Regions from separate parts of the Kitasatospora sp. NPDC101176 genome, predicted to be linked through region 2. Evidence: riboswitches for the same ligand, from Rfam matches in the RefSeq annotation. Region 2 holds a riboswitch; the other holds the start of a gene.

Region 1 (3,835 bases), on a different contig from region 2:
GAGATGGGCTTCGCCCGCGAGGTCGGCGACGCGCTGGTGTTCATGGACGGCGGCGTCGTCGTCGAGTCCGGGACCCCCCGCGACGTGCTCACCGACCCGCAGCACGAACGCACCAGGGCCTTCCTCTCCAAGGTCCTGTAGATCCGTGCCGTCGGCGCCCGGCAGGCTGCTCCTGCCGGGCGCCGACGTTTTCCCCACTCGGGTAATAGGCTGGAAGCAGTCAGCCCGTTACCGACACTTCTGGAAGGACCGCCGTGGAGCTCGCCTCGTACGCCGACCTCGCCGTCCGGCTGGTGAACACCGAGGAGCCCGAGCGCGGAACCGACTCGCTGACCTCCGTCGAGGCCGTGCGCGAGCTGTTCTCCGACTCCTCGCGGGCCGCCGCGCTGGCCGACGAGTCCGACCTGCCCCGGCTGCGGGCGGTGCGGACCAGACTGCGCGGGGTCTTCGAGGCCGCCGCCGAGAACGACGAGGTCCGGGGCGTCGACCTGCTGAACAGCCTGCTGATGGAGTACCCCGTCAGCCCGCTGGTCTCCGGGCACGACTACCTGGACGACGCCGGCCGGCCCCGCTGGCACCTGCACCTCGCCGACAACTCGCCGACCGCCACCGCGCACTTCAGCGCCGTCGCCTGCATGGGCCTGGCCGTGCACCTGACCGAGCTGGGCGCCGACCGGCTCGGCATCTGCCAGGCCGCCCCCTGCCGCAACGCCTACCTGGACACCTCGACCAACCGCTCCCGCCGCTACTGCTCGGACCGCTGCGCGACCCGCGCCAACGTCGCCGCCTACCGGGCCCGCAAGCGCCAGGAGGCGGAGGCCGCGGCGCCGGGCAACAGGCCCTAGCGCGGCTGCGGCGGGCGGACGTCCTCCACCCAGAGGCCCAGCCGGCGGGCCAGGCCCGGGACGGCGGCCAGCCGGCCGCCGAGCAGCAGCCGCTCCAGCCGGCGGCCGGGCGCCAGCCAGGCCGGGCGCGGGCGCAACCGCAGCAGCACCCGGCCGAGCACCAGCTCGTCCGGCACCGGGCCGTAGCTGCGGCTGTCGCTGTCCACCGGCCGGTTGTCGGACAGCAGCCACCAGCCCGCCGGGCGGCGCTCGGCGGCCCGCTTGACCACCAGCAGGTCCTGCTGGAAGGGGTGCCGGAAGAGCACCACCGCGCCCGGGCGGATCGGCGCGCCGTAGCGCACCAGCAGCTGGTCGCCCTCGCGCAGGGTCGGGACCATCGAGGGCCCGGCCACGTCGACCAGCCCGAACGGCAGCGCGCCGCCGCCCCGGGCGCCGCCCCCGGCTTCCGCGCTCCGCGCCACGACTCCTCCTCCCGACCGAACGGTCCCAGTCTGCCGTACGGATCGTCACCCCGTTCGATGTCCGGATTACCCCGGTTCCGGGTCCGCCTTTTGCCCTAGGCCCACCGCCCGATCGCGAAACCCGCAGGGCGGAAGGGTAATCTCGGGCGCGGGAAGACGATCTAAGGAAGGACTCCCATGTTCTCTCGTCTGTTTGCACCGCGCGCCACCGCCCACGCCCACTGCGACCTGCCCTGCGGCGTGTACGACCCGGCGCAGGCCCGGATCGAGGCCGAGTCGGTCAAGGCCACCCAGGAGAAGTACCAGGCCAACGAGGACCCGCACTTCCGCGCCCGCGCCGTCATCATCAAGGAGCAGCGCGCCGAGGCCGTCAAGCACCACATCTCGGTGCTGTGGAGCGACTACTTCAAGGCCCCGCACTTCGAGAAGTACCCGCAGCTGCACGCGCTGATCAACGACACCCTGAAGGCCGCCTCGGCCGCCAAGGCGTCCACCGACCCGGCCACCGGCCAGGCCCTGCTGGACCTGATCGCCGAGGTCGACAAGATCTTCTGGGAGACCAAGCAGGCCTGAGCCTGACGCGTCGCCACCCGACCGCCCCCGTCCGCACCGCCGGACGGGGGCGGTCGTGCGTCCACGGCCGACCCGGCCGGGACCCACCCCGGTAAGGGTTGCCTAGCCTGAGTGGCTGTTATGCTGCCAGGGCGTCCGAGGGGGAAGTCCGGTGTGAGTCCGGCGCTGACCCGCAACGGTGAGCGCGGCCCGCACGGCCGCGCCAGCCCGATCGCCCCCGGCCGCTGACCTCCCGACAACTCGCCGTGGACTGCGAGGGGACGGCGCCGCACGGGCCCGCGCCCGCCCGGCGCCCGCCCCCGCGCGCCCGCGGCCCGAGGCAAGGCGCACAACCCCGGTGAACGAGCGCAGCGAACGGACCGTCAACAGGTGCGCGCGGGCCCACGCCCGTGTGCGGCCCGGCGGGGCCGGCACGTGAGCGGCGCCGCGGCCGCGCCGCCCGCCCGGCGGATACCCGCCCCGCCCCTCGCCCTCGGCCTGGCCGTCGCCCTGCTGCTCTCGCTGGTCTGCGGGGTCGCGCTGGGCGCCGCCGGCCTCGGCCCGGCCCGGGTGCTGCGGCTGCTCGCCGCCGGGCTGACGGGCGGTCGACTGGAGGCCGACGAGGCCGCCGCGTACGCCATCGTCTGGGAGATCCGGCTGCCGCGCACCGTGCTGGCCGCGGTGGTCGGCGCCGGGCTCGCCGCCACCGGGGTCGCCGTGCAGGCCCTGGTGCGCAACGCGCTGGCCGATCCGTTCGTGCTCGGGATCTCCTCCGGCGCGGCCGTCGGCGCCAACGCCGTCCTGCTGCTGGGCGCCTTCGCCTCGCTCGGGGTGTGGGCGATCTCGGCCTCCGCCTTCGGCACCGCGCTGCTCGCCATGGTGCTGGTCTACCTGGCCGCCCGGACCGCCCACGGACTCACCCCGCTGCGCCTGGTGCTCACCGGCACCGCGCTCTCCTACGGCTTCTCCGCCGCCACCGCGCTGATGGTCTTCGCCGCCGCCCGCGGCGAGGCCGCCCGGGACGCCATGATGTGGCTGCTCGGCAACCTCGGCGGCGCCACCTGGGGCTCCGTCCCGATCGTCGCCGCCACCGTGCTCGCCGGCCTGGTCCACCTGCACTGCTCCGCGGGCCGGCTGGACGCGCTCGCCATGGGTGACGAGACGGCCGCCTCGCTCGGCGTGGACCCGGACCGGCTGCGCCGCGAGCTGTTCGTGGTGACCGCCGCCGTCACCGGCACGGTGGTCGCGGTCAGCGGGGCGATCGGCTTCGTCGGGCTGATGGTCCCGCACCTGGCCCGGATGCTGGTCGGGGCCGGCCACCGCCGGGTGCTGCTGGTCGCGCCGGTGGCGGGTGCGCTGCTGCTGGTCTGGGTGGACATCGTCTCGCGGACCCTGCTGGCGCCCGCCGAACTGCCCGTCGGGGTCGGCACCGCGGTGCTCGGCGTGCCCTGCTTCCTGTTCCTGATGCGCCGCCGCGGCCACGCCCTCGGGGGGCGCTGATGGACCTCTCCCTCGACCGGGTCTCGGTCGACCTGGCCGGTGCCCGGCTGGTCCACGACGTCGTGCTGGAGGCCGCCGCCGGACAGGTGGTCGGTCTGGTCGGGCCGAACGGCAGCGGCAAGTCGACCCTGCTGCGCTGCGTCTACCGGGCGCTGCGGCCCGCCGCCGGGGCCGTCCTGCTGGACGGCGCCGAGCTGCACGCGCTCCCCGCCCGCGAGGCCGCCCGGCGGGTGGCCGCGCTGCCGCAGGAGCACTCCGCCGAGTTCGACTTCACCGTCGCCGAGGTGGTCGCGATGGGCCGGCTGCCGCACCGGAGCGGGCTGGGCGGGCCGGGCCCGGACGACCGCGCGCGCTGCGCCCGGGCGCTGCGCCGGGTCGGCGCCGAGCACCTGGCCGGACGGGGCTTCCCGAGCCTGTCCGGCGGCGAGAAGCAGCGGGTGCTGATCGCCCGCGCACTGGTCCAGGACCCGCGGCTGC
Region 2 (3,835 bases):
CCGGTGCCGACGGACACCGGGAAGGCCGCCCGGTCCGCGCCGTGGTCGATCATCCGGCGTTCCAGCTCCATCGCCAGGTGCCGCTCCGTCCGCCCGACCAGGATCGACTCCAGGAGCTCGCCGAGCGCCTGATCGGCGATCTCGGCGGCGATCCGCAGGTCGGCGATCTCGTGTTCGTCCTTGACCACCCGCAACCGCTCCACCAGCCGGTCCAGGTCGGCCAGCCGGGCACCGCCGGACAGGCCGGCCACCGACCGGTGCCGGCTGACGGTCAGGTCGTGCTCCTCCACCGCCAGCGCCGCCAGCCTGAGCCGCGCCGCGGCCTCGGCCGCCGCCAGGGCGGTGTCCGCCCCAGCCGGCACCGGCACCTGGGTGACGTCCGGGGCGATCAGGTGCTCCCCGGTGTCGTCCGGCGGCAGGTCGTCCGGCAGCGCCAGCAGTGCGCGGTCCCTGGTGAGCAGCAGCGTCGCCCCGCAGGGCGCGCAGCCGGTCAGATACCGCACGTTCGCCGCCCGGGTGATCAGCGCCGCATCGGCCCCGGCCGCACTGCAGTGCTCCCTCACCCGCTCCCGCCGACCCGCGTACGCATCAGACATGCGTCGAGCCTACGAAGCCGCACCCCGTTCCGCCCGCCGAGCACTCCCGAGGGGGCACGTCACCGCTGCCCGCACGCCCCGGCTCGCACCCCGGGCCGACCGGCCCGCCGGGGGCTGTCACTGCTCGGACGGCTGCCAGCGCTGCTCGACCCCGGCCAGCTTCCAGTAGCCGATCGCCGCGGCCCAGACCACCACGAACAACCCGGCGATCGCGTACCCGACGTTGTCCAGCGAGATGTCCGCGATCCAACCGCTCACCGGGTCGGTCAGGTCGAGCTTCTCGTGCAGCACGCCGACCAGTTCGATCGTGCCGATGACGAAGGCCACCGCGATCGACAGCCCCGTGATCGTCAGGTTGTAGTACACCTTGCGCACCGGGTTGGAGAAGGCCCACTGGTACGCGAAGTTCATGAACGTCCCGTCCAGCGTGTCGAACAGGCTCATCCCGGCGGCGAAGAGCAGCGGCAGGCAGACGATCGCGTACCAGGGCAGCCCGGCCGCCGCGCCCGAGCCCGCCATCACCATCAGGGTGACCTCGGTCGCGGTGTCGAAGCCCAGGCCCAGCACCATGCCCACCGGGAACATCTGCCCCGGCCGGGTGATCGACCGCGTCGCCCGGTTCAGCACCCTCGCCAGGAAGCCGCGCGAGTTCAGGTGCTCCTCCAGCTGCGCCTCGTCGTACTTCCCGGCCCGCATCGCCCGGAACACCTTGAGGATGCCCACCAGCGCCGCCAGGTTGAGCGCGCCGATCAGGTACAGGAACGCGCCGGAGGCCGTCGTGCCGACCATCCCCAGCCACTGGTGGGTCGTCGACTCGTCGTCCATCAGGGTGTTGGCCAGCTGGGCGCCGCCCGCCACCAGGGCGGCCATGATGACCACCATCGAGGAGTGCCCGAGGGCGAACCAGAAGCCCACCGACACCGGGCGCTTGCCGTCCGCCATCAGCTTGCGGGTGGTGTTGTCGATCACCGCGATGTGGTCGGCGTCGAAGGCGTGCCGCATGCCGAGGGTGTACGCGGTGATGCCCAGGCCCACCCCGAAGACCTGGGTGCCGACCGCGTAGTTGTGGGGCGCGACCAGGAAGAACAGCGTCCCGAACGCGACCACGTGCATGGCCAGGATCACGCCCATCAGTCCGGCCGTGCGGACGGTGTCCTCGCGCTTCCAGCGGAACGTCGGCAGTGCGGACGGCGCCGCCGGCGCCCCGGGGGCGGCGGTTTCGGGCAGGGTCATACGGGGATCACGCTCCAGCACCTCGTGGAAAGACTTCGTGAGATGCCGTGGCCGGTCTCCTGGCTTACGGGGCACCCGTACCCGCCTTCCCGGACGCGCGAAGCGCCCAGTGGCGTCGTGGATACGGACGACTCCCCCCGATCACAGTGGCGAGGGCCGCTCCGGACTGGGACCCCTGAGGGTCCGTCACCGGTCTTCCCGAGCACCACGGCGGGCAACACCGTAGGGGGCCCGGCTCCACCCATGCAAGGCTGCGCACCTGCGCAGGTGTCCAGGATCACAGGCCCCGGCCTGCGAGAATGTCCGCATGCATCTCGTACCGGCCGACCGCGCGGACCACCGCACCATCGACGGACACCGGGTCTGCGAGGCCATCGCCGCCATCGGCGACACCGCGCACGTCCGCACCTGGGCCGAGCGGTTCTCCCTGCTCGCCGACCCGGGCCGGCTCGCCCTCCTGCTCGCCCTGCACCGCGCCGGTCCGCTCGCCGTGACCGACCTCGCCGTCGCCACCGGCATGCGCGACCCCGCCGTCTCCCAGGCCCTCCGACTGCTCCGCACCGCCGGCGTGGTCACCGGCGACCGCGACGGACGCGTCGTGCGCTACCGGCTCGTCGACGACGCCCTGCGCCCCCTCCTCGACCCCTGCGCCGCCGCCGACCACCACGAACCCACCGCTGCCACCGGCTGACCCGCCCCGGACGGACCCGCCGGAGCGGGGCCGGATGAGTACGATCTTCGTGTGCTGAACCGCCTGCGGCGCCGGCCCCGGCCCTGGCCCGACGAAGACCGCTGGGAGACCTGGCCCGTCCGGGCCCGCGTCCTCGCAGTCGCCCGCACGCTCACCTCGGCCACCCGGGTGCTCGACGTGCTCACCCTGCTCGTCCGCCCGCAGCTCGGCGTCCGGTGCTACCTCACCGTCAACCCGGGCTCGGCGTTCACGGCGGGCCTCGGCCCCTACCTGGCCGACCAGCAGCCCGCCGTCACGGTCATCCCGTGGGAGGAGGCCGTCCGGTACGAGTTCGACCTCGCGGTGTCCTGCGCGGTCCACGCCTCCATGCACCGGCTGCGCGCCCCGCTCGTCGTCCTCCCCCACGGCGCCGGCTACAACCGCCTGGTCGCCGAGTCCACCGGGGACGGGGTCAGTGCCGCCGGCCTGTCCCGTCAGGAGCTCACCCACCGGGGGCGGGTCTTCCCCGCGGTCATCGGGCTGTCACACGAGGAGCAGTTCGAGCGGCTGGCGGCCACCTGCCCCGAGGCGCTGCCGCACGCACGGGAGGTCGGCGACCTCACCTTCGCCAGGATGCTGGCCAGCCGCGGCCGGCGGGACGCCTACCGCGCCGCCCTCGGGGCCGTCGACGGCCGGCGCCTCGTCGTCGTCACCTCCACCTGGAGCAGGCACTCCCTGGCGGCGCACTGCCTCGACCTGCCGCGCCGGCTGGTCACCGCGCTCCCCGCCGACGAGTACACCGTGGCCGTGGTCCTGCACCCCAACGTCTGGGACCGGCACGACCCCGAACTGCTGCTGGCCACGGCCCGGGGCTCCGGCCTCAGGCTGATCCCCCCGCACCAGGGCTGGCAGACCGCCCTCGTCGCCGCCGACCTGCTGATCGGCGACCACGGATCGGTCTCCTTCTACGGCGCGGCATTGGACCGCCCCACCCTGCTGGTGGCCACCGGCGCCGCCGAACTCGACCCGGGATCCCCCACCTACGCCTTCGGCCAGGCGGCACCCGCGCTCGACCCGGACGGCGACCTGCACGCCCAGCTCGAAGCGGCCGTCGCGACGTACGACCCGGAGCTGCTGCGCCCCGTCACCGACCGCTCCCTCGGCCAGCGCGACCGGGCCGTCCCGGCCCTGGCCCCCGTCCTGTTCGGCTTCCTGACGGACAAGGTCGACGACCTCACCACCCCCACCGCCCTGCCGCCCTACCCGGCCCCGGTACCGCTCCCGGCGGAGCGGCCGACCGCCTACGACGTCGAGGGCGAGTGCGCGGACGGCGAGG

Evidence for each region. A riboswitch is a leader RNA that binds a small molecule or an ion and turns the genes downstream of it on or off. The one in region 2 is predicted to bind cobalamin.
Region 1: linked by a shared signal. The riboswitch ahead of ACIRS1_RS26135 (iron ABC transporter permease) and the one ahead of ACIRS1_RS10665 (HoxN/HupN/NixA family nickel/cobalt transporter) in region 2 are both predicted to bind cobalamin.

What each region holds. Positions count from the first base shown of each region.
Region 1 covers NZ_JBIWPA010000022.1:9,139-12,973, forward strand. The annotation lists gene ACIRS1_RS26115 (amino acid ABC transporter ATP-binding protein) at 1-141, shown strand, start outside; gene ACIRS1_RS26120 (CGNR zinc finger domain-containing protein) at 255-845, shown strand; gene sodX (nickel-type superoxide dismutase maturation protease) at 842-1,222, opposite strand; gene sodN (superoxide dismutase, Ni) at 1,484-1,879, shown strand; cobalamin riboswitch at 1,978-2,117, shown strand; gene ACIRS1_RS26135 (iron ABC transporter permease) at 2,294-3,358, shown strand; gene ACIRS1_RS26140 (ABC transporter ATP-binding protein) at 3,358-3,835, shown strand, end outside.
Region 2 covers NZ_JBIWPA010000005.1:204,379-208,213, reverse strand. The annotation lists gene ACIRS1_RS10670 (aminopeptidase P family protein) at 1-596, opposite strand, end outside; gene ACIRS1_RS10665 (HoxN/HupN/NixA family nickel/cobalt transporter) at 714-1,829, opposite strand; cobalamin riboswitch at 1,861-2,054, opposite strand; gene ACIRS1_RS10660 (metalloregulator ArsR/SmtB family transcription factor) at 2,137-2,520, shown strand; gene ACIRS1_RS10655 (hypothetical protein) at 2,572-3,835, shown strand, end outside.